One region of the Paraburkholderia sp. OAS925 genome, then DNA from elsewhere that is predicted to be linked to it. Evidence: predicted binding sites of a transcription regulator. Region 1 holds the regulator's gene; each other region holds the start of a gene.
What was found. The regulator LexA, encoded in region 1, represses DNA repair genes until DNA is damaged. The targets are predictions, from matches to a motif close to ACTGTATNNNNATACAGT.
Positions count from the first base shown of each region.

Region 2: the regulator LexA is predicted to act here: its motif matches at 5,241-5,258, upstream of ABIE53_RS15145 (ATP-dependent helicase).
Region 3: the regulator LexA is predicted to act here: its motif matches at 4,227-4,244, upstream of recA (recombinase RecA).

Region 1 covers NZ_JBEUNO010000001.1:2,229,203-2,239,271, forward strand. The annotation lists gene ABIE53_RS09730 (hypothetical protein) at 127-471, opposite strand; gene ABIE53_RS09735 (DUF3820 family protein) at 576-788, opposite strand; gene ABIE53_RS09740 (NADP(H)-dependent aldo-keto reductase) at 931-1,983, shown strand; gene ABIE53_RS09745 (hypothetical protein) at 2,195-2,617, shown strand; gene ABIE53_RS09750 (ABC transporter permease) at 2,699-3,526, opposite strand; gene nodI (nodulation factor ABC transporter ATP-binding protein NodI) at 3,602-4,516, opposite strand; gene ABIE53_RS09760 (universal stress protein) at 4,792-5,256, shown strand; gene ABIE53_RS09765 (DUF2939 domain-containing protein) at 5,342-6,043, opposite strand; gene ABIE53_RS09770 (hypothetical protein) at 6,173-6,553, opposite strand; gene lexA (transcriptional repressor LexA) at 6,661-7,332, opposite strand; gene ABIE53_RS09780 (sulfate ABC transporter substrate-binding protein) at 7,644-8,702, shown strand; gene cysT (sulfate ABC transporter permease subunit CysT) at 8,855-9,757, shown strand; gene cysW (sulfate ABC transporter permease subunit CysW) at 9,754-10,069, shown strand, end outside.
Region 2 covers NZ_JBEUNO010000001.1:3,470,546-3,480,614, forward strand. The annotation lists gene ABIE53_RS15130 (AzlC family ABC transporter permease) at 1-701, shown strand, start outside; gene ABIE53_RS15135 (AzlD domain-containing protein) at 698-1,027, shown strand; gene ABIE53_RS15140 (DUF4088 family protein) at 1,743-2,510, shown strand; gene ABIE53_RS15145 (ATP-dependent helicase) at 3,005-5,200, opposite strand; gene ABIE53_RS15150 (hypothetical protein) at 5,458-5,739, opposite strand; gene ABIE53_RS15155 (hypothetical protein) at 5,848-6,327, opposite strand; gene ABIE53_RS15160 (RNA-binding S4 domain-containing protein) at 6,674-6,892, shown strand; gene ABIE53_RS15165 (MATE family efflux transporter) at 7,210-8,619, shown strand; gene panS (ketopantoate/pantoate/pantothenate transporter PanS) at 9,116-10,069, shown strand, end outside.
Region 3 covers NZ_JBEUNO010000001.1:3,872,321-3,882,389, forward strand. The annotation lists gene sucC (ADP-forming succinate--CoA ligase subunit beta) at 48-1,217, opposite strand; gene ABIE53_RS16990 (DUF2889 domain-containing protein) at 1,247-1,951, opposite strand; gene recX (recombination regulator RecX) at 2,220-3,065, opposite strand; gene recA (recombinase RecA) at 3,073-4,146, opposite strand; gene ABIE53_RS17005 (response regulator transcription factor) at 4,380-5,183, shown strand; gene ABIE53_RS17010 (sensor histidine kinase) at 5,192-6,739, shown strand; gene ABIE53_RS17015 (MFS transporter) at 6,957-8,615, shown strand; tRNA gene ABIE53_RS17020 (tRNA-Met) at 8,732-8,808, shown strand; gene ABIE53_RS17025 (hypothetical protein) at 8,915-9,256, shown strand; gene ABIE53_RS17030 (FadR/GntR family transcriptional regulator) at 9,282-9,989, opposite strand.

The DNA.
Region 1 (10,069 bases):
AGCGACCCGAAGAATTTCAGCGGTAAGCTTCAGTAGGCATTTGCAAGCGGCGTCGTGAGAAACCACAACGCCGCTTTTGTTCTACCGCACGGATCGCGGCAACCATCGTCGCATGAGCTGCGAGCCTCAATGACTCCGTCCGCCATGCCCGCCGCCACCACTCCACGAGCTGCCGCCGCGCGATCCACCATAACCGCCGCCATGCCCGCCGCCACCGCCGTGGCCGCCATGCCAATCACCGCCGCGCCAGTGCCCGCCGCCGCCGTGGTAGCAGCAGGAGCCACCCCAGCCGCCCCAGATCCCGACCGTGCCGTATACCGGCGCATACGGTGCGTATGGCGCGCCGTACGCATAACCATAGTCGGGGTAATACGGCTGCGCGTAGCCGTAGTCATAGCCGGGCGCGACCGCGCATCCGCTCACGCCCGCTGCAATCGCCAGCCATGCCATCGATGCAAAGAGTCTGCTCACGATCGTCTCCCGTCCCCATACGTCCTCACTAAAGAGTCAGAAAGATCGCGCGTCCGGGAGTTCAGCCGTATTTGTGTCGTCGCGTTACAGCGCGGCCCACGCCTTTAGCGTTTGCGCAAAGGCTCGATCAGCGACGACAAACCGTTGTGATCGATCTCATGCATCAACGCAAGCAGCCGTCCGATCTCGCCGGGCGGAAAGCCCTGACTCGCGAACCAGTTGAGGTAGTGGCCAGGCAGGTCGGCGATCAGGCGGCCCTTGTACTTGCCGTAGGGCATGACGCGCGTGACCAGCAACTCGAGGTGTTCGGGATTCATCGTGATTCGATCGACGCAAGGAAGGTTGAGCGCGGCGCATCTTCAGACGCCCGCGACGACGGCATTTTAGCTGTGCTGCAGGCATCGCGCGGGCGTGGTAACGTCAGCGGTTTATGTTCATACAACCGATAGGACAGGTTCAATGGAATACCGCAGACTCGGCGATTCGGATGTACAGGTCAGCCTGATCGGGCTCGGCACGATGACGTGGGGCGAGCAGAACACCGAGCAGGAGGCGCACGCGCAGATCGACTACGCGCTCGATCACGGCGTCAACCTGATCGATACCGCGGAGATGTATCCGGTGCCGCCGCGCGCGGAAACGCAAGGCTCCACCGAGCGCTTTATCGGCACCTGGCTCGCGCAGCATCGCAGCGCACGCGAGAAGATCGTGCTGGCCACCAAGATCGCCGGACCCGCGCGTCAGCCGCACAATCCGCGTCATATCCGCGGCGAAACCAATCAGTTCGACCGCAAGAATCTCACCGAGGCGCTCAACGACAGCCTTAAGCGCCTGCAAACCGATTACGTCGATCTGTACCAGTTGCATTGGCCCGACCGCAACACGATGACGTTCGGCCGCCCGGCCTATCCGTGGGTCGACGACGAATACACGGTGCCTATCGAGGAAACGCTCTCCATGCTCGCCGATTTCGTCAAGGCGGGCAAGGTGCGCCATGTCGGCGTCTCCAACGAAACGCCGTGGGGCGTCGCGCAGTTCCTGCGCGCGTCGGAGAAGCTCGGCTTGCCGCGCATCGTCAGTATTCAGAATCCGTACAGTCTGCTTAATCGCACTTACGAAGTCGGGCTCTCCGAGTACGCGCATCGCGACAACATCGGCTTGCTCGCGTATTCGCCGCTCGCGTTCGGCTGGCTGTCGGGCAAGTATGAAGGCGGCGCGCGTCCGGCAGGCGCGCGCATTTCGCTGTTCGAGCGCTTCCAGCGCTACAGCAAGCCGCAAGCGGTTCAGGCCACCACGCGCTACGTCGAGCTGGCGAAGCGGCATGGCCTCTCGCCCGCGCAGTTCGCGCTCGCGTTCGTGAACAGCCGGCCGTTCGTGACGAGCAATCTGATCGGCGCGACATCGCTCGATCAGTTGAAGGAGAACATTGCGAGCGTCGACGTCAAGCTCTCGCAAGACGTGCTCGATGAAATCGACGCGTTGCATCAGTTGCAGCCGAACCCCGCGCCCTGAGTTCGCACGGACATGCAACGAAAGGCAAATGTGCCTGCCTGTCGGCAAATCACGACCTAAACTGTGGTGAGCAGTACGGGCTTGTCCTTCTTATCCGGCACGTCGTAAGTTAACGGCGCGCGCGAATAATGCGACTCGGCCCGTGAATCGGCAGCCGCGGCGGTTGTTCCGCCGCGCTGCACAAAACACAGCACCAGGACCAGGACATCGAATGGCTCAACAAAAAACAAACCCAAAACTCGAGCAGGCGCTGACGCGCGGGGATCTTGCAATCCGTCAGGCGAATTCGGCGCGGGCGACTGCGTTGCTGCGCGCGCTGGCCAAGATGATCGTCGAGGCGTCGGCGACCATCGGCGTAGAGGCGTTCACGCTGATCCCGGACGGCGACAAGATTTACGATCCCGCCGACGGCCTGTGGCCGCAAGAGCTGCAAATCTCGCTCGACGGTCCCGTGGAAGACGCCGATCCCGACGAGATCCGCACCGTGCGCCTGATCGCCGACGACCCCGGCACCGTGTTTCGCGTGGAGTGGCAGCGTGCCGACGGCAAGATCGGCCGGCATGAAGGCGGCCCGTTCGCGACGGTCGCGTTTATCTCGGACGTCGACATTCCGTGGACCGACGACGAGGACTGAGTCCGCGGCATCGCCATCATCGTCATGCACGTTCATTCGCGGGCGCCGGCTCCTTTGGAGGAACGCGCGCGAAGCCGTCCGCTACTTCATCATCCTGCGCCGGAACAGCACCGCCGACACAACAAAGCCGCCTACCGCATAAACCGTCAGCACGACGACATGCGATAACGCGTTATCGAGCGGGCGCGCCAGCATCGCCGGGCGGAGCAGATCGACGGCGTGTGCCAAAGGCAGTACTTGCGCCGCACCGCGCGCCGCGGCGGGCAACTGCGAGATCGGGAAGAACACGCCCGAAAGCAGCAGCATCGGCGTCAACACCAGCGTCTGATAAAACATGAAAAAGTCATACGACGGGGCGAGCGCGGTCACCACCATCGCGACACTCGCGAACGCCAGTCCCGTCAGTACGATGACGGGCAGCGCCAGCAGCATCGACGGAAAACTGGCGTAGCCGAGCGCGCCCGCCACCAGCATGATGGCCACGCCCGAGAGCACCGACTTGCTGGCCGCCCAGATCACTTCGCCGAGCACGATGTCGCCGAGCGTCAACGGCGTGTGCATGATCGCTTCCCACGTGCGCTGTACGTGCATGCGCGAGAAGCCGGAATACATCGACTCGAAGCTCGCCGACATCATCACGCTCGACGCGACCGTGCCCGCGGCGAGGAACGCGATATACGACACGCCATCCACGCGGCCGACCATCAATCCGAGGCCGAAGCCGAGGCCGAACAGGTAGATCATCGGATCGGCGAGATTGCCGAACATCGACGCGAGCGCGAGCTTTTTCCACACGAGGTAGTTGCGGCGCCACACGGCGATCCAGTTGACCGCGTTGGCGGGCAGTGCGGCGAGCAGCGCCTGGCTCGGCGGCCTCGCTTCGTTGCTTCGGTAGGTGCGTGCATCCATTGCGTGTCTCGTGCGGGGTTTGGTGCCGTGATTCTCTAGTGTCTCTTTCGGTATCTCGTGCGGTATCGACGAAAGTCAGTCCTGCATCTCGCGGCCCGTGAGCCGCAGGAACACATCCTCCAGATTCGCCGGACGATGCAGATAGCGCAGATCCGCGCGCTGCTTGAGCCGCGCGTGCACCGGCGCCGCGTCGTTCACATAACAGAAAAGCGTCTCGCCGCTGATTTCCGTGCGCTGCGCGAGCGGCGCGAGTTCGTCGCGCAACGCGAGCGGATCGGGGCCGAAAATCTCGATCACGTCGCAGCCGATTTCCGATTCGATCAGCGCCCTCGGCGCACCTTCCGCGATCTTGCGTCCTTCTTCGATCACGCACAGCCGGTCGCATAACCGCTCGGCTTCCTCCATGAAATGCGTGGTCAGCAGGATCGTCTTGCCGCGCGCGAGCAGCGAGCGCAGACGCTCCCAGATCAGATGCCGCGCCTGCGGGTCGAGGCCGGTGGTCGGCTCGTCCATGATCAGCACGTCGGGATCGTTGACGAGCGCCCGCGCGAGCGTCAGGCGCCGCTTCATGCCGCCCGACAGCTCGCTCACGCGCGCGTCGGCCTTGCTTTCCAGACGCGCGAATTCGAGCAGCGACGGCACCATTGCGCGGCATTGCGCGCCGCTCAGGCCAAAGTAGCGGCCGAAGACCAGCAGGTTCTCGCGGACGGTGAAGTCCGGGTCGAGGTTATCGAACTGCGGCACGACGCCGACGCGTGCCCGCGCTACGCGCGCGCGGCCTGGAATCGGCTCGCCGCACAGATGGATCGCGCCGGCGTCCGGCGCGGCGATGCCGAGCAGCATGCGCAGCGTGGTCGTCTTGCCCGCGCCGTTTGGTCCGAGCAGGCCAAAACATTCGCCGGTGTCGACGTGAAACGACAGTCCGTCGACTACCTTCTTTTCGCCGTAGCTTTTTTCAACCTGATCGAACTGGATGGCGGTATCGGGCATGAATGAGATCGACGTCATGGAAAAGGCGCGAATGGCCGGGAAGGCTGCTCATTCTAGGCCATCGGCTGCGAACGGGTGGCCGCTGCGGCGCGCGGTCGGAGCCGCTTCTTGCACCGCCGCATGAACGCCGCCGACGCTGTCGCAACGGCGCGAAGCTCGCATGCACAGGGCAGGGGCATGCACGAGTCGCACTTAGCGTTTTCCATCCCTTGCAAGCTGAATTGCGGCGCACCATGATTAACTCAGACCGCGCTTTTGCGGAAAGGGGAAATACCATGGCGAGCTACCAGAAAATCCTGCTGTGCTACGACGGCTCGCGTGAAGGCCGCAAAGCGCTGCGCTGCGGCGCCGATCTTGCGCTGGACCTCAAAGCGGAAACGCATCTGCTCTCGGTCGTGGACATGCGCTCGAGCATCGCGCAAAGCGCGGGCCTGCTGACCGACGTCGCGTGCGGCAGCTTCGAAAAGACCGCGCGGGACATCCTGCAAGAAGGCGTGGACTGGCTGACGGAGCGCGGCGTGCGGGCTCAAGGGCACTTTGCGTTCGGCCATCCGATCGACGAGATCGCCAATCTGGCCAATGAACTGCATGTCGACCTCGTAGTGGTCGGCCACCGCTGCCGCACCGGCTTGTCCCGATGGTGGATGGGCGCGGGCAACACGCCGCTGCTCGATCGCGTGTCGTGCAGTATCCTGGTGGCGTGTTCATCGGCGCAGGAGCAGCAGCAAGAGGCGGCCTGAGCACACGGCTCGCGCTTGCGACCTTCGCGGCGCGAGTGCGGCTGTCGAATTCGCGAACTTCAACGCCCAAGCGCCGCGCTCCCGCTCACTCGTTCAGATTGACCGCGGCCAGCTTCCATGTGAACAGGCCTTCGCGCAGGAAGATCGCGGAGTAACGCGCGTCGCCGGCGCCGTGCTGGTATGTAACGACGAATTCGTTGATGCCGCGATAACCGGCGGTGGTTTCCGGCGGCTGCGGCGGCGTGGCGCCATGCGCCGCGTTGCCTTCTCCACCGGAGTTGGCGCCATTGCCGGCTCTTTGATCCGCGCCGCTTTGATCCGCGCTATTAGCGCTGCCCGGCGCTGCCGGCGCAGGTCCATTTGCCGCAGCCGGATTGCTCGCAGCCGGCGGCGCGGGCGGCCGTTCGCCCGGTACGCCGCGCGGCGGCATGCCGTTGAGCAACGCGGCCACGCCGTCGGGCGTCGCATACGCATCGACTAGCGGGCCGATCAATGCGACGCCGATCATCGCGCCGATCGCGGCCAATGGGTTGCCGTTTCCGCGCGAGTCGAGCCGCCGCGTCAGCAAACCCGTCACCTGCTGCTTGAGGCTTTCGCGCAACGCCGGGAAATCGACGTACTGATTCACCGTCTGCGCGTCGCGCGCGTCGGCGGCGCGTTTGAGGTTGTTGAGCGCGATATACGGCGATGCATAGCCAAAGCCCAAGCCGGCGATTATCGCGATGACGATCAGCGCGACGACAAGCGGACGAGCACCGCGCTTCTTGCGTATTGATACTGCTGCCATGGGCCGGGATTCTCCATCAGGTGAGATCGAACGTGGACCGGCGTTGCGCCGAAACGATCCCCACTCATGATTCCCGTTCGATGCGACGAACGACGTTTCCCGCAACGCGCCCGCACACCTTACCGCACATCAGGACTCGAACACCGCGCCCTGGACGTTGGTTTCGTCGGCGATGCAACGGTCGATCATTCTGCACACCGCGTCCATGGTGCCGACCATGATGAGCCGCGACGGCCCGTGATAAACCCGCACCGGCGCGCGACGCGCCGGCTCCGCGGTGTTGAGCCCGGAATTCAGCGACACCCGCGCGAACGCCGGCAACGACGACGGCAACAAAGACGCCTGTAAGGATGACGAAGCGGCATGCGCACCGGAGCCGTTCACCGGCGAATCGAACAGCGACGCAGTGGCGGCCGTGGATGCTTCAATCAGTGAGCAGGGCACCAGCTTGCGCAGATGGCGCAAACGGCCGAACTGGCGAAACGGCAACAGGCGGGCAAGGCGTTCCATGAGGCTCTCCGGGCGATTCAACGTGTGTGCTGCGGTAGTGAGTGGCAGGCGAGGGTTGATCCGCCTGTGTACGGTGTACTGACAGGCGACCAACCCGGCAGGCGCGATCAGAACTCGCCGGGGCGAATCAGACCGACAGCAATGCCTTCCAGCGCGAAGTCCGCACTGCCTGTCTCAACGAAGATGTTTTCGTAATCGGGGTTCTCGGCGATCAGCTCGATACCGTTCGGCCGGCGCTTCAGGCGCTTGACCGTGACGTCGTCGCCGAGGCGGGCAATGATGATCTGGCCGTCTTTCGCCTCGCTTCTTTTCTGCACCGCGAGCAGATCGCCGTCGAAGATGCCCGCGTCGCGCATGGACAGGCCGCGCACCTTCAGCAGGTAGTCGGGCTTGCTCGAGAACAGCGCCGGGTCGCACGCATAGTGCTGCGCGATATGTTCCTGCGCGAGGATCGGGCTACCGGCCGCGACCCGCCCGATGAGCGGCAGCGACAGTTGCATGATGCTCGGATGCGGCAGCGTGAACTGATGCTGGGTGCCGTCCTGTCCGAAGTCCTGGCTGGGCAGCAGACGGATGCCGCGCGACGCGCCGGCGGCGAGTTCGATCACGCCCTTGCGGGCAAGCGCCCGCAAATGCTCTTCGGCCGAGTTGGCAGAGCTGAAGCCCAGCTCGGCGGCGATCTCCGCGCGGGTGGGCGGAAAGCCGGTGCGTTCGATCGCCCGGCGGATCAGATCGAAAACCTGCTGCTGCTGCTGCTGTCGTGCGGTGAGTTTTGTCATGGCGCCACTGTATGTATGAACAGGTGACTGTATTTTTATACAGTATTCGGCGCAATTCAAGCTTTACTTTAAGTTCGCGCTCAAGCACCGCGCTGCAACGTCGTCAATCGACGTCAAAACATCGGTTTGCATGCCGCAACGCCTTGTCTGGCTGCCATTACCACTTTTGCGTATTAAAAAATGAGGAAACATTATTTTTAATGATGAAAGCCCTTCGATAGACTGGCCTCCAGTCGCGCTCATGTGCACGTGACCCGACGCAAAACAACACCACTCGCAGCTTTAGCGGACCAACACGCGGAGAACAGGACATGAATCATCGGAACACGGGGCGGGCACGGACTACCCATAAGGCGCGGAGCATCATCGCCGCGCTCGCATTCGGCGCGGCGGCCGCGCTCGGCGTAATTGGCACAATCGGCCAGGCGCAAGCCGCCGACAACACGCTGCTGAACGTTTCCTACGACCCGACCCGCGAGCTCTATCAGGACGTGAACCAGGCGTTCGGCAAGGAGTGGAAGGCGAAGACCGGCGAAACCATCACGTTCAAGCAGTCGCATGGCGGCTCGGGCGCGCAGGCTCGCTCGGTGCTCGACGGCCTGCAGGCCGACGTCGTGACGCTTGCGCTCGCCTACGACATCGACGCGCTCGCCAACAAGGGCTTGATCGACAAGAACTGGCAGAAGCGCCTGCCCGACAACGCATCGCCTTATACGTCGACGATCGTGTTCCTGGTGCGCAAGGGCAACCCCAAGCACATTAAGGATTGGGACGATCTGACGAAGCCGGGCGTGTCGATCGTGACGCCGAATCCGAAGACCTCGGGCGGCGCGCGCTGGAACTACCTGGCCGCGTGGGCGTACGCCGCGCATCAGCCGGGCGGCAACGACCAGAAGGCCAAGGAATTCGTCGGCAAGCTCTACAAGAATGCGGGCGTGCTCGATTCGGGCGCGCGCGGCGCGACCACCAGCTTCGTGCAACGCGGGATCGGAGACGTGCTGATCGCGTGGGAAAACGAGGCGTTCCTGTCGATCAAGGAATTCGGCACGGACAAGTTCGAAATCGTCGTGCCGTCGGTGAGTATTCTGGCCGAGCCGCCGGTCGCGGTGGTGGACAAGGTCGTCGACAAGCACGGCACGCGCAAGCTCGCCGAGGCGTATCTAAACTTCCTGTACAGCCAGGAAGGCCAGGAAATCGCCGCGAAGAACTTCTACCGTCCGCGTTCGAACAAGGTGCCGGCCGAGTTGACCGCGAAGTTTCCGAAGCTGAAGCTCTACACGGTCGACGATTCGTTCGGCGGCTGGACCAACGCGCAAAAGACGCACTTTGCCGACGGCGGCGTGTTCGATTCGATCTATCAGCCGCAGTAAGTAGCATCGTCCAGGTCCGCGCCGCAACCCGGCGCGGACAGGGCAAACGCGACGCGCCGTCAGGCGTCGTGAAGGAGCGCGCCGCGGGCGCGCTTTTGGCCGATCGGGACGCCGAGGCCTGCAACACGAGCATCAACTGAAAGAGTACGAGCATGACGACGTTGACCTTCCGAAAGCCGAGCGCGTTGCCCGGTTTTGGCCTGACCCTCGGCATCACGGTGGCTTATCTGAGCCTCGTGGTGCTCATTCCGCTCGCGGCGACTTTTCTGAAAACGGCGACCCTCGACTGGAGCCAGTTCGTGCGCGCGGTCAGCTCGCCGCGCGTGCTTGCTTCATACCGGCTGACGTTTTTTTCCGCGCTCGGCGGCGCGCTGATCAACGCGGTGTTCGGCTTTCTGGTCGCGTGGGTGCTGGTGCGCTACACGTTTCCGTTCAAGCGCATCGTCGACGCGGTGGTCGATCTGCCGTTCGCGCTGCCGACGTCGGTCGCCGGCATTTCGCTCGCGGCTGTCTATGCGGGCAACGGCTGGATCGGACAGTTTCTCGAGCCGCTCGGCCTGAAGGTCGCCTTTACGCCGGTGGGCGTGCTGGTCGCGCTGACGTTCATCGGCTTGCCGTTCGTCGTGCGCACGGTGCAGCCGGTGCTCGAGGAGTTCGAGCGCGAACAGGAAGAGGCCGCCGCCTGCCTCGGCGCGTCGCGCTGGCTGACGTTTCGCCGCGTCGTGCTGCCGGCGGTTTTCCCGGCGTTGCTGACGGGCTTCGCGCTCGCGTTCGCGCGGGCGCTCGGCGAATACGGCTCGGTCATCTTCATCGCCGGGAATGTGCCGATGAAGTCGGAGATCACGTCGCTTCTGATCATCACGAAGCTCGAGCAATACGACTACGCAGGCGCGACCGCGCTTGCCGTGGTGATGCTCGTCGTCTCGTTCCTGATGCTGCTTTTCATCAACACGTTGCAGTGGTACTTGCAGCGGCGCACGAGCCGCGGCGGTTCCGGTCCTGCGCCCGCAGCGAGCGTGACGAGCGTCGCGGCGATTGGCGGAGGTGTGCAATGAGCCGCCAGTCTGTCGAAACCCTCAAGCCTGCCGAAAGCGCCGAAAGCATTGACGCGCATGCCGCGCCCGCACGCGCGCCGCTGACTGCCGCGCGCCGGCCCGACCCCGTGACTGAGCCGCCCGTGGTGCGCTGGATTCTCATTGGCATCGCGCTGCTGTTTCTCGCGCTCTTTCTCGTCGTGCCGCTCGTCGCGGTGTTTTATCAGGCGTTGAGCAAGGGGCTCGGCTTCTATCTGGAGTCGCTCGCGGACCCGGATGCGCTCGCCGCCATCAAGCTCACGGCGATCACCGCGGCGATCGCGGTGCCGCTCA
Region 2 (10,069 bases), 1.2 Mb from region 1:
GCGCACGCGACATCATCCCGATGATGATCGGCGCAGCGCCCTTCGGTGTCATTTACGGCACGCTCGTCGCGTCCGGCCCGCTGCAGTTGTGGCACGGCCAGTTGATGTCGCTCGTCGTATTCGCCGGCTCCGCGCAGTTCATTGCACTCGGGCTGATTGCCGGTCACGCGAGTTTTGCCGTGATCTGGGCGACGACGCTCGTCGTCAATCTGCGGCACGTGCTGTACAGCGCGACACTCGCGCCGCATGTCGCGCATCTGCCGGCGCGCTGGCGCTGGGCGCTCGGCGCGCTTCTCACCGACGAGGTCTTCGCGGTCGCCTGGGAGCACTATCGCCACCGTGAGCCGGGCACCGTGGGACCGCACTACTTCTTCGGCGCGGGTCTCGCGATGTATCTGAACTGGCAGTGCTGGACGGTCGCCGGTCTGCTGTTCGGCGCGGCGTTTCCGGGCCTGCAATCGCTCGGGCTCGACTTCGCGATGGTCGCGACGTTTATCGCGATCGTCGTGCCTCAGTTGGTCGCGCTGCGTTACATCGCGGCCGCGGCCACCGCGGGCACGCTGGCTTTCCTGTGGCAGGCGTGGCCGTACAAGCTCGGCCTGCTCGCCGCGGTGTTCGCGGGCGTGGTCGTCGGCGTTCTGCTGTCGACGCCGGGGCTTCGTTCGCGGCGCTCGCGCCGTTCCGCGGAGGCGTCGCGATGAACTACGTCGTCCTGATACTTGGCATGGCGCTGATCACCTGGGTGATCCGCGCGGCCGTCTTCGTGCTCGGCGACCGGCTGGTGTTTCCGCCGCTGGTGCGCACTGCCCTCGGCTTCGTGCCGGTCACCGTGCTGACAGCGATCATCGTGCCGATGGCCGTCTCGCCGCATGGCGCCGACGCCGGCGCCGAGTTGACCTGGCGCAATCCGCAACTGGTCGGCGCGCTGGCCGCCGTGGCGGCGAGCGCGCTGACGCGGCGCCCGCTGGTCACCATCGCGATTGGGCTGACGGTGTTTTTTGTGTGGCAATGCGTGGTGCTGAGGTAGTGACTTGGGCGGCGCCCTGGTGAGTGCCTACTCACGTGGGAAGCGGCGCTGGTGGCGGTTGCGCCCGTCGCATTGCCAATGGCTGCGGCGGCCGGCCGCCGCAAACGCCTGCGCGTCTGCTCGCCTGACGCGTTGCCCGCCGCCGCTAACGCCCGGTCGTTCGCTCACCCGACGCATTGCCCGTCGCCTACGCGTGCTCGTCCACTCGCCGGATCCAGTGCCCACCGCCGCCTACACCCGCTCGTCCGCGCGCCGGACGCATAGTCAGCTGCCGCCGCCCGCTCGTCCACTCACCCGACGCATTGCCCGCCGCCTACGCGTTCTCGTCCACTCGCCCGATGCAGTGCCCACCGCCGCCTACGCCCGCTCGTCCGCGCGCCGGATGCATAATCCACCGCCACCAACGCCCCCGCTCGTCCCGCTCGCCGGACGCATTGGCCGCCGTCGCCGCCGCCCGCTCCTCAGCATCCTCGCCGCATCCCGCCACCAAAGGACGCCTCCAGCGCCCGCGCGCTACCCGATAAAACCCTTAAGTTTCCCGTCAATCCGCCGATAAGCAGTCGAGGTCCGCTCGTCGGGATACGGGATACGTCCCGCCAACGACGCGGCAACAGGCAGGAATCAAGCGCGTGGCCATCGCGCGTCGAATCTCCGGGTCCGCTTGCGACCGGAGCACACGACGAGGCCGCGCGGCAGGACCAAACGGGATAGACACATGGGTCAAATCACCCTCACGCTCAAAGACGAGACCATCGCGACGCTGCGCAAGGATTTCGAGGCTTTTCTGCGCGTATCGCTGAAGCTCGATCCGCAGTTCGCGACGCCGTCGTTCGAGGACTTTTTGCGCGCCAAGCTGCTCGACAACATGGTGCCGCTGACCGAACACGCGGTTCAGCGGATGTTGCAGGGCGGCCAGTATGCATGGGCGAAACGCACGCTGGACAAGGAGTTTCCGGACGTCGTCGCGATTCTGATGCAGCAGGCGGGCGAGTTCGGCTTCGGCTTCGCGGCACGCTCGGAATGGACGCCGGAAGAACTCGCCAAGCAGTGCCGCGACTGGGCGGCGGCCATCGTCAAGGAAGCCGAAGGCGACGCCGTGCTGGTCGACCCGCTCGCCGCGCAGATCAAGGGCGCCGTGCAGGACATCCAGGCGCTCGAGGAAGTCATGCAGACGCCGGCATGGCGGCTCGTCGAATCGCTGCGTCAGCGTGTGTACGAGGCGAAGGTCGCGTGCGAAACGAACGTGGGCAGCACGGCGCGCGAAAAGCTCGGCGAACTGCGCGGGCTGTTGCGCCTCGGCATTTCGCACGGCTCGTTCCAGAAACAGGAAGCGCAGCAGATCATGGAATATTTGCGCCTGCTGAAACCGGAAATCTTCGTCGAAGAACCGTACGACGTGTTCTCGCGGATGGCGGCATGGTTGCGCAACTTTTTCGTTCCGCCGCGTCCGACGCCTCAGCAGCAGCAACGTCAGTCGCGGTAAGCGTGGTGAGCGCTTAGCCGCTTTCCGGGCAATTTGTGGCTGCGGTCTTTGGCGCGGTGGTTTTTGGCGCGGTGGTCTTGGCGCTGTGGTCCTTGGGCGCTGTGGTCTTGGCGCTGTGGTCTTGGCGCTGTGGTCTTGGCGCTGTGGTCTTGGCGCTGTGGTCTTGGCGCGGTGGTCTTGGCGCTGTGGTCTTTGGCGCTGTGGTCTTTGGCGCGGTGGTCTTGGCGCGGTGGTCTTGGCGCGGTGGCCTTGGCGCGGTGGCCTTTGGGCGCGGTGGCCTTTGGGCGCTGCGGCCTTTGGCGCTGCGGTCTTTGGCGCTGCGGTCTTTGGCCGCGGTGGCCGCCTCGCGTGGCTGCTTCCGGGGCATTGGGGCGCTGCGGCCTCTGGTCACCTTGCTCGCCCCCGCCGCGCCGCTAGCGCCCCGCCGCACCGACCCCACTTGTCTCGCCGATGACTGCTCCGGCAAGCCGCCAGCAACCGGCTATAACCGGCTCTCAATCCCACATCTTCCTAAGCCTCGCCCCGATTTCGATCTTCGCCTGCGCCGCCGCGGCCAGCCCGGCGGCTGTCGGCGCGCTCGCCACCGGCACGCGCGGCCACGCATAAGCGTCGAACAAGGGCATCAGATGCGCGGGAATGAAGCGCGTGCGCGACGCCCACACATGGCGGTCGCCGAGATGCGTCTGGTTGTGCACGTAAAAGCGCTGCGGCACGACGATATGCAGATCTTCCTTCGCGCGCGTCATCGCCACGTAGAGCAGACGGCGCTCCTCGTCGATTTCGTCTTCGCTGCCCGTGCCGAGGTCGGACGGAATGCAGCCGTCGACACCATTCAGCACGAACACGTTGCGCCACTCCTGCCCCTTCGCCGAATGAATGGTGGACAGGATCAGATAGTCTTCGTCGATGAGCGGCACGCCCGATTCGTCGCTGGTGGCGTCGGGCGGATCGAGCGTCAGTTCGGTGAGAAAGCGTTCGCGCGACGCATAGGTGCCCGCGATGCTTTCCATCTGCAGCACGTCGGCATGGCGGATCGCGGCGTCTTCGTGATTGCGCGCGAGGTGCGGCTCGTACCAGCGCCGCACCATCTCGAACTCGGCGGGCCACGGCGTCTGCCGCCCGTACACGCTCGACATCAGCCTGACGAACGGATGCCAGTCCTCCTGCGCGCGGGGCGGCGGCGCGAACGCCGCGAGCGCGTTGGCCGCCGAGTTGGCCAGACCCTCGGCCACAGTCCCGGCCGGATTGCCGACACCGCCGCCAGCACCGCCGCCGACACCTGCGCCGACACCGGCGCCGGCACGAGCGACGATCTCGTCCAGCACCTTCGCGGCGGTGGCCGGCCCCACGCCCGGCAGCAGTTGCACGACGCGGAAGCCGGCCACGCGATCGCGCGGATTCTCGGCCCAGCGCAGCACGGCAAGCACGTCCTTCACATGCACCGAATCGAGAAACTTGAGTCCGCCGAACTTGACGAACGGGATGTTGCGCCGCGTAAGCTCGATTTCGAGCGCGGCGCTGTGATGCGCGGCGCGAAACAGCACCGCCTGCGATTTCAGCTTCATGCCCTGCTCGCGCGCTTCGAGCACCTGTTCGACGACGTAGCGCGCCTGGTCGGCCTCGTCGGCGACGGTCACGAGACGCGGGCGTTGCGCCGATGCCTTGTCGGTCCACAAGTTCTTCGTGTAGCGCTCGCTGGCCAGTTCGATCACGGCATTGGACGCGGCGAGAATCGGCTGTGTCGAACGGTAATTGCGCTCGAGCGTGATCTGCGTGGCGGGCGGATCGAATTGCGCCGGAAAGTCGAGAATGTTGCGCACGGTCGCGCCGCGAAACGAGTAGATCGACTGGGCGTCGTCGCCGACCACGGTCAGGCCGCGGCCGTCGGGCTTCAGCGCGAGCAGGATGGACGCCTGCAGGCGGTTGGTGTCCTGATACTCGTCGACGAGCACATGATCGAAGCGCGCCGACAGATCGGCGGCAATGGCCGGCTCGGCGGCCATGTGCGACCAGTAGAGCAGCAGATCGTCGTAATCGAGCACGCTTTGCTTCTGTTTGGCGTCGACATAAGCGGCGAACAGCATGCGCAAATCCGCCTCCCATTCCCGGCACCACGGAAACGCGCTGTCCAAAACCTGGCCGAGCGACGCGCCCGTGTTCACCACGCGCGAATAGATCGCGAAGCAGGTGCTCTTGGCCGGAAAGCGCCGTTCTTTCGCCGACAGCCCGAGTTCATGACGCACCAGGTTCATCAGGTCGGCGGAATCCTCGCGGTCGTTGATCGTGAAGGCCGGCGCAAGGCCGATCAGCTCCGCATATTCGCGCAACAGCCGCGCGCCGACGCTATGGAAGGTGCCCGCCCACGTCAGCCCTTGCGCGAGCGCGGCGCGCGTACCGAGCGCCGCGGTGGCGATGCGCGTGACGCGGCGAGTCATTTCGAGCGCCGCGCGGCGCGAGAACGTGAGCAGCAGAATCCGCCGGGGATCGGCGCCTTTCACCATCAGATTCGCGACGCGATGCGCGAGCGTGTTGGTCTTGCCGGAACCCGCGCCCGCGATCACCAGTAACGCGCCGGGCGGTGCGTGCGGCGTATCCGCGCCGTATTCGACGGCCTCGCGCTGCGCGTCGTTGAGCTTCGTGAGCCAGGCGGCGGCGTCGGATGGCGGCGGAGATTCGGCGACGGAAAGCACGTTTTTTGGCAGGCATTGGATGGATTGGGGAGCGACGCATACTGTATATCCATACAACCCTGGCGCACAAGCGCCCTTTTTTCGCGGACGGCTCCGGGCGTTGTACGCAGACTTGGCGCGGGACGCGTGGCGCCGTATGGCGTCGGCGGCCAGCAAGCCCGAGTCAGAAAACACAACGGCCCGTTCGCTTCACGCTGAACGGGCCGTCATGGACCAGCAAGCCTTCCGGCTCCTTCATCGAGCCGAGAGCCAGAACCCTACTGCTTCTTGGCATCCTTCAAATTGGCCTCGGCATTAGCCTTATCGGCGTCGGCTTGCGCCTCAGTCTTTTCCTTGTTGGCCTTGGCTTGCGCGACAGCCGCCTTCTTGTCCGCCTTCGACTGCTCCTTCGCCGCCTTCTTGTCGGCGTGCGTGACCGGGGCGGCGGCCGGATCGCTAGCCTGGGCGAAAGCCACCGACGACAGGCAGCCCGCGATCATCAGCGCGCAAAGCCGGCCAGCGGCGGATTTCATCGACTTCGTAGATTGAGTGCTGTTCATGCGATACCTCCTTGCCAAATCTAAATCTCATGGGCCCGGGCGAGAGCGCGTCGCGCCCGGGCGCAAGTCCGACGTGCCGGGCGCATCGCGCCCCGACGCGACCGGCGATTAATGCTTGACCTCGCCGCCGTCGGTCTGCGCGCCGGCCTGGCCCTGCATGTTCATCTTCATTTCGTTGCTGGCGGCCTGCTTGTCCGCCTTCATGTTGATCTTCGCGTCGCGCACCTGCTCCGTGTATTCGGACTTCGCGGCCTTCTGCTGCTGCTTCAACTCGGCCTTCGATGCCTTCTTCGACGCGCGGTATTCCGCGCTCGCCTTCGCGTTCGCTTCGCGCTTCTGCACGAGCGGATCGGCCGAGCCCGGCGCCGTCAGACGCGTCGGCGGCGGCGTGACCGGCTGCACGCCCTGCGCGGCGGGCGCTGCCGGCGCGACATCGGCGCCCGGCGTCTGTGCCTGAAGTTGCGCTTGCGTATTCACGCCCGCGGCCGGCTGGATTGGCTGAACGGGTTGGCTGGTCTGCGCCACAGCCGCGGTTGCGGCGAAGGCGGTCATGGCTGTGCCGATGAGTAGCGTACGAATCTGGGTCATGGCGATTTCCTCTTCAAGTTGTCGTGATGCGAGCCGTCCGGCGCCGCGTCGTGGCGGCGCTTTGCAGGACGCCTCCCGGTCTGCTCACAGCCGAACAAGTTTTCGGCAAGCTTTGCTGCTGAGACCCACTTTACGAGTGAAGTCGTTTCGTGGCGACCGGTGTTACGCGACGTTTCACTTTCTGACAAGCGCATAACATCTGCTTGCATTTGCTTGCGATGCGCTCGCCGACGCGCGGCCGGCATCCGCAATGACGCGGGCAAACACACGGGCAAACACAGCGCGCCTTCTTCAGGGCAAGCTTGTGGCTTATGATGCGAACCCCTCGCCTGAAGGTGCAACGCCCATGCCCAACCTCGATTTCACGCTCACTGGCGACTACGTCGAACTCCACAATCTGCTGAAGATTACGGGACTCGCGGACAGCGGCGGCCAGGCCAAACTGATGGTCGCCGACGGCGCGGTGACCGTCGACGGCCGCGTCGAAACGCGTAAAACGTGCAAGATCCGCGCGGGTCAGGTGGTGCTGCTCGGCGACACGCGAATCGCCGTCCACGAGGCGTGACGCGGGCGCTCCGCCGGACCACGAGATTCCGCAGCCGGCTCGCGCACCAAAAACGTGCGTTCTCCATCGACAGTTCAGCGGCCACACAATAAGCTGTTGGTTTTGCCAGACACGCGCATGGACCGACGTCGTCGGCTTCGGAACTCGTGGCTGCACGCGCCATCGCGGCGAACGCGCCAGCTTTTAGCCGCCGCCGCGTCCCCCGCTTGCCCGCGCCTCGTGCGCCGGCCGCTACGCCGTGCGTAAGCCGCGCCGCCCGCAAGCCCATGCCCCTGTCGCCCAACGCGCTGTCCCGATCCGCTCAATACGCACGCTCCATGACCCAATCCGGCTTCACCCGGTCCGCCGCCCCGCCGCCGACTTTCTCGCGCCACGCCGCCGACACCGCGCGGCTCGCCGCGCCGCTCGCGATCGCGCAACTGTCGCAAATGGCGATGGCCGTCACCGACACCATCCTGCTCGGCTCGCTCGGCCCCGACGCGCTCGCGGCCGGCGGCCTCGGCGCGAATCTCTTCTTCGTCGTGGTGACGCTGCTGCAGGGCGTGCTGACGTCCGTCAGCGTAAGCGTCTCGCATGCGCGCGGCGCGCAGGACGAAAGCCGCGTGCCGCACATCTACTGGACGGGTTTCGTGCTGTCGGTGCTGCTGTCGGTGCCGGCGTTCGCGCTGCTGTCGTTCGCCACGCCGATCCTGCTCGCGTTCGGCGAGCCCGCGCTGCTCGCGCACAACGTCGGCGAATATGCGGCGGTGCTGCGCTGGGGCGCGCTCGGCAGCCTGATCGGCGTGGGTCTGATGCGCTCGTTTTTGCCGGCGATCGGCGCGGCGCGGCGGCTCCTGTGGGTATCGCTCGTGAGCGTCGGCGTGAACGGCGTCCTGAACTACGGGCTGATTCACGGCGCGTACGGCCTGCCGCGGCTCGGTTTTCTTGGCTCGGCCGCCGCGACGTCGATCACCGTCTGGCTGACCGCCCTCGTGCTGATGGCACTGTTGCACCTGCGGCCGCGCTATCGCCACTTCGTCGTCGCAACGCGCCCCAATGTGCCGCTGATGGGCGAGCTGTTCGGCATCGGCTGGCCCGTCGCGATCACCTATGGCGTCGAGTCGACGCTCTTTCTCGCGACCGGCCTGATGGTCGGCCTGCTCGGCGAATCGCAACTGGCCGCGCACCAGATCGCGCTGAACGTCGCGTCGGTGGCGTTCATGGTGCCGCTCGCGATCGGCCAGGCGGCCAATGTGCGCGTCGGCTTCTGGTCCGGCGCGGGGCAGCCGCTGGCCGCGCGCCACGCGGGCTTCGTCGCGCTTGCGCTCGGCGTCGGCTTCATGACGCTGTCGGGCATCGTGCTGATCGCGGCGCCGCACTGGATCGTCGGCCTCTACCTGCATCTCGACGATCCGGCGAATGCCGCGACCGTCGCGCTCGCGAGTTCGCTGCTCGGCGTGGCCGCTATTTTTCAGATCGTCGACGGCATGCAGACAGTCGGTTCCGGTTGCCTGCGCGGTCTGAAAGACACCCGTATACCGATGATCGCCGCGGCTTTCGGTTACTGGGTGATCGGCTTTCCGACCGGCTATACGCTCGCGTTTCACTTCGGGCTCGGCGCGCGCGGTTTGTGGTGGGGACTCGCGGCCGGGCTCGCGAGCGTCGCGCTGCTGATGACGCTGCGCTTTCACAAGCTGAGCTTGCGGCGCGTGCCGGCGAAGGACGCGCCGCCTGCTGCATCGGTGTGAAAGCGGCAGGACCAGGCGGGTCTGCGGGAATGAGCGCGCGGAAATAAGCGCGAGTACGGCAGCGGCAATTTCGTGCGTCGAGGCGCTACTTCGTGCTGCCTCGCGGAACGCTTACTTTCGTTGCACGCGCAACGAAGCGTCCGGCAGCCTTTGCGCGGCAACGGTAAAATGCGCGTTCGTTCCGAGCGACGCGACCCCGCGTCCATCCGACGAAAAAACGCGGCCGCGCTCCTCACAAAGGACCGCGCCGCCGGCAGGTCCGCCATCCGCTGACGCACTGCCTTTCTCCTGCAAGAGACGAACAGCGCAACCGGCGCGACACACACGCTGCGGGTAAGCGGCTCGCGCGCGGCCGATCCGATCCATAACGGCACCGCCGCTTCGCAGAACCATCGCCGCGCGCCGCGCCAATAGCGCTTAATACGGCATTACTAGAGACCCGCGCTTTTCGCCAGTCGCTTCTCACGAAAAAATACCCAACCAAGGACCTCGCCTCATGCTTGCCCGCATCACCCGTCTCTTTCCACTCTGGGCCGTGCTCATTTCGGTTGCCGCCTATTCGTCGCCGGCATCGTTTTCCGGCATCGCGCCGCACGTCACCACACTCCTGACCATCATCATGCTGGCGATGGGCGTCACGCTCTCCGTCGCCGATTTCCAGCGCGTCTTCACGCGGCCCGCGCCGGTGATCGCAGGCATCGTGCTGCATTACCTCGTCATGCCGCTTGCCGCCTGGGCGATCGCGAAGGCGTTGCGCATGCCGCCCGACCTGACGGCGGGCATGGTGCTGGTCGGCAGCGTCGCGAGCGGCACGGCGTCGAACGTGATGATCTATCTCGCGCGCGGCGACGTCGCGCTGTCGGTAACGATCAGCGCGTTGTCCACGCTGGTCGGCGTGTTCGCGACGCCGCTCCTCACGCGCCTTTATGTGGACGCGTCGATCGCGGTCGACGTGCACGGCATGCTGATGAGCATCCTGCAGATCGTCGCGTTGCCGATCGTCGTCGGCCTCGCGGTGAATCATCTGTTCAACAAGACTGTGCGCAAAGTGGAACCCGTGCTGCCGCTCGTGTCGATGGTCGCGATTCTGCTGATCATCGGCGCGGTGGTGGGCGGCACGCAAAAGAGCATTGCGTCCGTCGGCCTCGTCGTGATGTTCGGCGTCGTGCTGCACAACGGCATCGGTCTGCTCGGCGGTTATTGGGGCGGCCGTCTGCTCGGTTTCGACGAAGCCGTCTGCCGCACGCTCGCCATCGAAGTCGGCATGCAGAACTCGGGCCTCGCCGCGACGCTCGGCAAGCTGTATTTCACGCCGATCGCCGCGTTGCCGGGCGCCTTGTTCTCGGTGTGGCACAACCTCTCGGGCTCGCTGCTCGCGGGCTTCTGGGCAGGGCGTCCGGCGAAAGGCTCGACCCATGCCAACGACGAACGCGCGGTGAATCCCGGACGC
Region 3 (10,069 bases), 1.6 Mb from region 1:
ACCGTGCGCCGCCATTCGTAATCCTGGTAAACGCCGTGGGAGGCTGATTACGCCTTGCCCGCGGCAGCCGCGACGACCTTCTGAGCCGCTTCTTCCATGCTGTCAGCCGAGATGATCGGCAGACCGGAATCGGCGAGCATCTTCTTGCCCAGGTCTTCGTTCGTGCCCTTCATGCGGACCACGAGCGGCACCTTCAGCGACACGGCCTTCGACGCCGCGATCACGCCTTCCGCGATCACGTCGCAGCGCATGATGCCGCCGAAGATGTTGACCAGAATCGCGGTCAGGTTCGGGTTCTTCAGCATGATCTTGAACGCTTCCGTGACCTTCTCCGTCGTGGCGCCACCGCCCACGTCGAGGAAGTTCGCCGGTTCGCCGCCGAACAGCTTGATGGTGTCCATCGTCGCCATTGCGAGGCCCGCGCCGTTCACCAGACAGCCGATGTTGCCGTCGAGCGAGATGTACGCGAGGTCGAACTTCGACGCTTCGACTTCAGCCGGATCTTCTTCGTCCAGATCGCGATACGCGACGATTTCCGGATGACGGAACAGTGCGTTCGAATCGAAGTTGAACTTGGCGTCGAGTGCGATGACCTTGCCGTCGCCCGTCAGGATCAGCGGGTTGATTTCGGCGAGTGATGCGTCGGTTTCCCAGAACGCCTTGTAGAGGCCTTGCAGGATCGCGCGTGCTTGCGGGATCGACGCGTCGGGCACGCCGATCTTCTTCGCGAGGTCGTCTGCTTCGGCGTCCTTCAGGCCGGTCGACGGATCGACGGCAACCTTGTGGATCAGCTCGGGCGTCTTTTCCGCGACTTCCTCGACGTCCATGCCGCCTTCGCTCGACGCCATCACGACGATCTTCTGCGAAACACGATCGATCACGAGGCCGACATACAGTTCCTTCTTGATGTCCGCGCCTTCCTCGATCAACAGGCGGTTCACCTTCTGGCCTTCCGGACCAGTCTGGTGTGTGACAAGCTGCATGCCGAGGATCTGGTTCGAGTACTCGCGAACCTGATCCAGCGACTTGGCAACCTTCACGCCGCCACCCTTGCCACGGCCACCCGCATGGATCTGAGCCTTCACGACCCACACCGGGCCGCCGAGCTCTTCCGCGGCCTTGACCGCATCATCCACCGAGAAGACCGGCTTGCCGCGCGGTACCGCGACGCCGAATTTCCGCAGGATTTCCTTACCCTGGTACTCGTGAATCTTCATGCGTGATTCCCTTCAGTCTGAGAGTTGGATTAAACATCGCTTCCGCTACCGTCCAACATGCCGGGCGCATTGCCCCTGCCTTCGTGGCGGGCCGCCCCGTTGTCTGGCGATGCCGGGCGGTCTGCTGGGCGTGGCGCATGGCCATACCAGCGCGGGTAAAACTGCTGCACTGCCTCCCCGTCGAAACGCAGCGCGTGGCAGCGTCCCAACTGGAATGGCGGTTTTTCGTTTAGACGTTCGGCGGTGCCGTCGGTCGACTCGCTTTCTGAACTTGCACTCGCGCCTGGCGTGCTGTCACCGGTGTTCCATACGTCGCCGGCGAACGCCTGGATCGCTGCGGTCGGCAGGATCGCGCACAGCTCGGTGAGATGCGTGCAACCCGCCGTGCCGGCCAGCAAACGGGCAGCATCGCGACGGAAGTTGTGGAACAGATTGAGCCCGATGAGGGCACGATAGGCGGGATTGCTGGCTTGGCAGAGCCCAGGATAGGGCACCCAGTCGGACGACGCCTCGGCGTCGACGACATTGAGCTTGCGATCGATGGTGATGCGAAGCCAGAGTTCATGGATCGGTTGACCATTGGGCCGGACGCCCGACGCAAGGACCACGTCGCGTGGCTTTTCGTCGGTCAAGCACGCTTCCACATCCCACAGGCCATCGGCTCGTTCATAAGCTTCCGCCCGGATTGCGCGACGATGGCGCAATTGACGGGGCACTGACGAGGAAAGCGGCATGCGGAAAGGAAAGGCCGAATTGGAAAACGCGTGAATTTTAGCATACTGGGTATTCGGGACAGCCCGGAATGCGGCGGGGACGGCCTGCTGGCCGGTTATGGGTGGGGTTATGGCTGGAGTTGGTGGGGGGAAGGTTGGGTTGAAGCGTTAGTGTGGGTGATGCGGTTTGGTGGGACTTGTGGTGCTTGTCCTGCTTCTGGCGCTTCGCGGCACTTTCCGCCGTTTCGCGTCATTTCGCGCCCTTCGCTGCTAGTCGCCGCCTTCGCCGTTATTCACCGCTCCATTCTTCGTCGATACCTTTGAGGATTTTGCCGATCGTCGCGCCAGAAAAGCCGCGTGACGCGAGAAAGCGCGCCTGCTTCGCGCGCTCAGCCGCGGTCTCCGGAAGCTGACCGAACTTCTTGCGCCATACGGCTTGGGCGCGCGCCAGTTCCGTTTCGCGTAATTGAGCGCTCGCTTCGTCGACGAGCGTGCGATCCACCGCGTGCTGCTTCAATTCGCCAACGATGCGGCTCGCACCCAGTCGCGACGAACGACGATGAATCAGGCTTTCGGCGAAGCGGGAATCGGATAGCCAGTTTTCGGCTTCGAGCGTGTCGAGCAGCGTATCGAGCGAATCGCTTTCTTCGACGAAGGGCTTCAGCTTGCGTGCAAGTTCACTGCGGCTATATTCGCGGCGCGATAGGTAGCCGAGCGCGCGTCCTTTGAGCGAACGTGCTGGGCGTTGGGATTTTTTTGCTTCGCTTGGGGCGGGATCTGCGTCGCCGGGTGTTTGGTCTGAGGCAGATGTGCTGCGTGAGCCGCTTGACCCATGCGAACGAAGCGAGCTGCGTGAGTTGTTACGCGAGTTGCGTGAGCCGCGCGACTCACTCGAGCGCGTGTAGGTAGCCTCAGCGGACTGGTCGGGCTGACCTGGCAACAGCGCGCGCCGCAGGCCACGGCCTGCGGCGCGATCGTGTGCGTCGAACGGTTCAGGCCGATCGAACGGATCAAAGCGATCCGATGTTTCGGATAGATCCGCATGCGCCGAACGTTCGGGCGAATCGCTCCCGTCATTACGCGGGCCGCCCACGTTGCGTCCAGAATTGGACAATGGCCGGCCCTTGCGTATCACGTAGTGGTTACTCTTCGTCCGCGACTTCTGCGCCTGCGCCGGTCACTGCCTCGGCCATTGCATTCACACCCAGCGATTCGCGGATGCGGTTCTCGATCTCACGAGCGATATCCGGATTTTCGCGCAGGAATTCACGCGCATTGTCCTTGCCCTGGCCGATACGCTCACCGCTATAGCTGTACCACGCACCGGCCTTGTCGACGATTTTGGCCTGCACGCCCAAGTCGATAATTTCGCCCTGACGCGAAATACCCTCGCCGTACAGAATGTCGAAGATCGCTTCGCGGAACGGTGGCGAAACCTTGTTCTTGACCACCTTGACGCGCGTTTCATTGCCGATCACTTCGTCGTTCTTCTTGATCGAGCCAATGCGGCGAATGTCGAGACGCACCGACGCATAGAACTTGAGCGCATTACCGCCGGTGGTGGTTTCCGGATTGCCGAACATCACGCCGATCTTCATGCGGATCTGGTTGATGAAGATCACGAGGCAGTTGGTGCGCTTGATCGTGCCGGTGAGCTTGCGCAGCGCTTGCGACATAAGACGCGCTTGCAGACCCGGCAGCGAGTCGCCCATTTCGCCTTCGATTTCAGCCTTCGGCACGAGCGCCGCGACCGAGTCGATCACGATCATGTCGATCGAGCCCGAGCGCACCAGTGCGTCGGCGATTTCCAGCGCCTGCTCGCCCGTGTCCGGCTGCGACACCAGCAGGTCGTTCACGTTCACGCCGAGCTTGCCCGCGTATTGAATGTCCAGCGCGTGTTCCGCGTCGATAAACGCTGCCGTGCCGCCGATCTTCTGCATTTCGGCGATGACTTGCAGCGTCAGCGTGGTCTTACCCGACGACTCCGGACCATAGATTTCGACCACGCGGCCACGCGGCAAACCGCCGACGCCCAACGCGATGTCGAGGCCGAGCGATCCGGTGGAAACGACCTGGATGTCTTCGACTACCTCACCTGCGCCGAGCCGCATGACCGACCCTTTGCCGAACTGCTTTTCGATCTGCGCGAGGGCGGCAGCGAGTGCCTTGCTCTTTTCAGCAGTCAGTCCAGCCGAGCCTTTCTTGCTTTCTTCCATGAATCGTCCTTTGCTATGATGAACGGCGTCTGAGGCAGATGTGTCGTCCAGTTTTGAAGGACAGCACACGAAACTCAGACACTGTATAAAAAAACAGTGGTTTTGGCAAGCGTGATTCTGATGCGAACGCGCATTTTTACTGTCGCGCCGCCCAACCACCCACAATGATTCGGAGACCGCTGTGCGCCGCGGGGACACCCGAGGTGCCGGCCAAGGCCCTGAGCTGGCGCATCATGCGAATTCTGATTGCCGAAGACGACAGCATACTCGCGGACGGTCTGGTTCGATCACTCCGCCAATCGGCCTATGCCGTGGATCACGTGAAGAGCGGCGTCGAGGCCGACACCGCGCTGTCGATGCAAAGTTTCGACCTGCTGATTCTCGATCTCGGCCTGCCGCGCATGTCCGGGCTCGAGGTGCTGCGCCGCCTGCGCGCGCGCAATTCGAACCTGCCGGTGCTGATTCTGACTGCCGCGGACAGCGTCGACGAGCGCGTCAAGGGCCTCGACCTCGGCGCCGACGACTACATGGCCAAACCGTTTGCCCTCAACGAACTCGAAGCGCGTGTGCGCGCGCTCACGCGGCGCGGCGCGGGCGGCGGTCCGACGATCGTGCGGCACGGTTCGCTGGGCTTCGATCAGGTGGGCCGGATCGCCTATATCAACGATCAGGTGATCGACCTGTCGGCGCGCGAGCTGGGTCTTCTCGAAGTGCTGCTGCAACGGATCGGCCGGCTGGTTTCGAAGGAACAGCTCGTCGACCATCTTTGCGAATGGGGCGAGGAAGTCAGCAACAACGCAATCGAGGTCTACGTGCACCGGCTGCGCAAGAAAATCGAGCCGAGCGGCGTGCGCATCATCACCGTGCGAGGGCTCGGCTACTGCCTCGAGAAAGCGGTCGCGCCCGCGAATGCCAGTGCGAATGCGAGTGCGAATGCCGGCGCGAATGCGGCGGCAACCACACCCGCCGCGCCCGAACCGGCACCATCGCCGTCAACGCCGGCCGGCGGAATGCCGGCGAGTCACCACTACAAATAGAGCACATCATGTCCGCACGCGCAGATCGCGCGACGGCCCGCCCGGCGGACCTCGACGAGGCGCGCGACGAGCGCTACGCCAATCCGTTCGCCCCGCCCGACGAAACCGAAGCCGCCGCCGAGGCGCGCCCGCGCTCGCTATTCGGCGAAATTCTCGACTGGATGCTCGCGCCTTTGCTGCTGCTCTGGCCGATGAGCCTGGCCGTCACTTATCTGGTCGCCAAGTCGATCGCGAACGGGCCGTTCGACCGCGCGCTGGAAACCGACGCCTACGTGCTCGCTCGGCAGATTCATCCGGTCAACGGCGTGGCCGAGCTGACGCTGCCCGATTCCACGCGCGACTTTTTGCGGACGGACAACGTCGACAGTGTTTTCTATCAGGTGCTCGGCACGCGGGGCGAGCTGGTGGCGGGCGAGCGCGACATGCCGCTGCCGCACGAAGACGACCGGCCGCAACCGGGCCTTGTCGCTTTCCGGGACGACATGCTGCGCGGCAACGACATCCGCGTGGCCTATACGACGGTCGAATTCCCGCAGACGCCCGGCGCAGAGCCGGTGCTCGTGCAGGTCGCCGAGACGCTCGACAAACGCAGCCAGCTCGCCAACGACATCATCAAAGGCGTGATCCTGCCGCAGTTCGTGATCCTGCCGCTCGCGATCCTGCTCGTGTGGTTCGGCCTTTCGCGCGGCCTCGCGCCGCTGCACGCGCTGCAGGCGCACATCCGCGCGCGTCGGCCCGACGATCTGTCGCCGCTCGAGGCGCGTCGCGCGCCGCCGGAGATCGAGCCGCTCGTCACGTCGTTCAATGATCTGCTGACGCGTCTTGAGCAGAACATGGAATTGCAAAAGCGCTTTATCGCCGACGCCGCGCATCAGATGAAAACGCCGCTCGCCGGCCTGCGCACTCAGGCTGAGCTCGCGCTGCGGCAAGACGCGTCGGCGGAAGTGCATCGCTCGCTCGAGCAGATCGCGACAAGCTCGGAGCACGCGGCGCGGCTCGTCACGCAACTGCTTGCGCTCGCGCGCGCCGAAAACCGCATGTCCGGACAGATCTTCACGCCGGTGGAAGTGACGGAAGTCGCGCGCAATGCCGTGCGCGACTGGGTGCAGGCCGCGCTCGCCAAGCAGATGGATTTGGGCTACGAGGCGCCGGAAGAACCCATCGAGGTCGACGGCAATCCGGTAATGCTGCGCGAGATGTTGTCGAACCTGATCGACAACGCGATCCGCTACACGCCGGAGGGCGGCCGCATCACCGTGAGAGTGAGGCGCGACGCCGCCGCGCGGCTCGTGCATCTCGAAGTGGAAGACACTGGCATCGGCATTCCAGCCGCCGAACGTTCGCGGGTCGTCGAGCGCTTTTACCGGATTCTCGGCCGCGAAGGCGACGGCAGCGGCCTCGGGCTTGCGATCGTCCGCGAAATCGCGACGATGCACGGCGGCGAGCTGACGATCGACGACAACGTCTATCAAACCGCGCCGCGGCTCGCGGGAACGCTGGTGCGTGTCAGTTTGCATGTGCTCGAGCGGGGCAGGACTTACCCTAACGCGGGCTGACAGCCACAAGCCGCCAAAGCCAAGTTGTCCGGCGTTCACAGCATATTGCACGGCGTTGAACCAGAATTGACCTATTTTCACGAACCTTCGTCGCGGGTCAGCAAGCCATCGGCGCAACCATTCACGTCAGTAGGCCGTAAGTTTTCACTCCAATAATCGGTTGCACGGAACGCCGCGGGCCGGCGCACCGCGTGCATATCAATATTGGAGACGACATATGGCTACCGTAGGCGGACACATTTCGCCCGTGCCCATGACGCGCGATGAGAAGCGGGTGATCTTCGCATCGTCGCTAGGTACGGTTTTCGAGTGGTACGACTTTTATCTGGCCGGCTCGCTGGCCGCCTTCATCAGCAAGAGCTTTTTCTCCGGCGTCAATCCGACTGCCGGCTTCATTTTCACGCTGCTCAGCTTCGCCGCGGGTTTCGCGGTCCGGCCGTTCGGCGCGGTGGTGTTCGGGCGGCTCGGCGATATGGTCGGCCGCAAGTACACGTTCCTCGTCACGATCGTGATCATGGGCGTGTCGACGTTCCTCGTCGGCTTCTTGCCCGGCTATGCGGCGATCGGCATCGCATCGCCGGTCATCTTCATCGCGATGCGGATGCTGCAGGGCCTGGCGCTCGGCGGCGAGTACGGCGGCGCCGCGACCTACGTGGCGGAACATGCGCCGCCGGGACGCCGCGGCTTCTACACTGCCTGGATTCAGACGACGGCCACGCTCGGCCTCTTCCTCTCGTTGCTCGTGATTCTCGGCGTGCGTACGGCGATGGGCGAAGACGCGTTCGGCGCATGGGGCTGGCGCATTCCGTTCATCGCGTCGATCGTGCTGCTGGCCATTTCGGTGTGGATTCGCCTGCAACTGCATGAATCGCCGGTGTTCGAGCGCATCAAGGCCGAAGGCAAGACGTCGAAGGCGCCGCTTACCGAAGCGTTCGGCCAGTGGAAGAACCTGAAGATCGTGATTCTCGCGCTGATCGGCCTGACCGCCGGCCAGGCCGTGGTGTGGTACACGGGCCAGTTCTACAGCCTGTTCTTCCTGACGCAGACGCTGAAGGTCGACGGCGCAACGGCCAACATCATGATCGCCATCGCGCTGCTGATCGGCACGCCGTTCTTCCTGTTCTTCGGCTCGCTGTCGGACCGCATCGGCCGCAAGCCGATCATCATGGCCGGGCTGCTGATCGCCGCGCTGACGTACTTCCCGCTCTTCAAGGCGCTCACGCACTACGTGAACCCGGCGCTGGAAACGGCTACGGCCAAGGCGCCGATCGTCGTGATCGCGAATCCCGACGAATGCTCGTTCCAGTTCAACCCGGTCGGCACGTCGAAGTTCACGAGTTCCTGCGACATCGCGAAGAGTGCGCTTTCGAAGGCCGGCCTGAACTACGAGAACGTCGCGGCGCCGGCGGGCACGGCGGCGCAGATCAAGGTCGGCGATACGGTGGTGAACACGTATGACGGCAAGGCCGCCGACGCCAAGGAACAGGGCAAGACGTTCGACAAGACGCTCGCCACGACGCTGAAGTCCGCGGGCTATCCGCCGAAGGCCGACTCGTCGCAGATCAACTGGCCGATGAGCGTGGTGATCCTGACGATCCTCGTGATCTACGTGACGATGGTCTACGGACCGATCGCGGCAATGCTGGTGGAGATGTTCCCGACGCGTATCCGCTATACGTCGATGTCGCTGCCGTATCACATCGGCAATGGCTGGTTCGGCGGCTTCCTGCCGGCCACCGCGTTCGCGATCGTCGCGGCGAAGGGCAACATCTACTCGGGCTTGTGGTATCCGATCGTGATCGCGCTCATCACGTTTGTGATCGGCATGCTGTTCGTCCGCGAAACGAAAGACTCGGACATTTACGCGAAGGATTGACCGGGACCCGCCGCCCCGCAGGCCCGCGCTTGCGGGCTCATGAGGCGGCAGTTTAAAAAAGTTGCGCGCCGGGGGTTGACAGCCCCAGGCGCTATCCTCATAATCTCGCTTCTTTCGGCGAATTAGCTCAGTTGGTTAGAGCGACGGAATCATAATCCGCAGGTCCGGGGTTCGAGTCCCTGATTCGCCACCAGTTGCAAGAAAAAGCCGCTGACCCACAAGGTCCAGCGGCTTTTTCGTTTCTGGCTGTCTATTTTTCATTCAGGCACCGACACTCGCAACTTCAAGGAGGATTGTTGATGACGTTCCGCACCGCCGCGCGCGCCGTGGCCATCGCATCGATCGCGCTTTGGGGCGCCGCTTCCGTGAGCGCGGCTCAGGCGCAAACTCCGACCGACAACCAGTGGCGCGCAAGCCAGACCACCTTGTCGACGCTTCTGCAGAACGGCTACAGGATCGTCGCCGTCGTCAATACGCCTCGCGCCGACGGCGGCCCGGCCGATACGATCTTCGTGCAGCGCGACCAGAGCGCCTTCAAGTGCATCGATTCGCAAGCCTCCGAGGCGAGCAAGAAAGTGCCGGGCTGTTATGAACTGGCGCCGTCGTCGGGCGCGGCCACGACGGGCCCGGAAGCCAAGTAAGCGAGCCATCCGGGAACCGGCGCGATCACGCCTCGATGCGCCCGCGCGTCACGCCGAGCAGGCGCGCCATCGCGTCGCGCGCGGCGGCGGCGTCGCGCTCGCGAATCGCCTCGAACACGGCCGTATGTTCCGCGAGCGACGCATTGAAAACCTCCGCGCGCTTCGCATTCAGCCGAAGCTGCGCCTCGAGCGTACGTTCGATCAGTGTGCCGAGCGGAATCAGCAATTCGTTGCTGCACGCGATCAGCACGCTCAGGTGAAACTGCAGATCCGCCCTTACCCATTCGTCGACATTGCGCGCCGCGGCCATCGCCGCGTGGGCGGCGGCCAGCGCGCCGAACGTGTCATCCGCGTGCGAAGCCGCCGCGAGACCGGCGGCATACGGCTCGATCATCTCGCGCATTTCCTGCAGCTTGAGCGCGAATTGCATCGGCTCGGCGACGCGCGAATACCAGTCGAGCACATCGACATCGAGCAGATTCCACGCGTGCCTCGGCCGCACGCGCGTGCCCACGCGCGGCCGCGATTCGATCAGCCCTTTCGACGTCAGCGTGCGCAGCGCCTCGCGCAACACAGTGCGACTCACGCCCAAAGTGCCCATTAACTCCGCCTCGCGCGGCAGGATCGATTCGGGCGCGTAGTCGCCACGCAAAATCGCCGTGCCCAGCAAATGCGCGACGCGCCCATGCAGATCGTGCTGAATAGCTTTCTCCCGGCGGCGGCGCCGCTCAATATGTGGCGAATAGTACTATTAATAGTACTTTAGCGCGATTGTGCGGTAGCATGGAAACCCTCGAATATTTCGCAATGAGT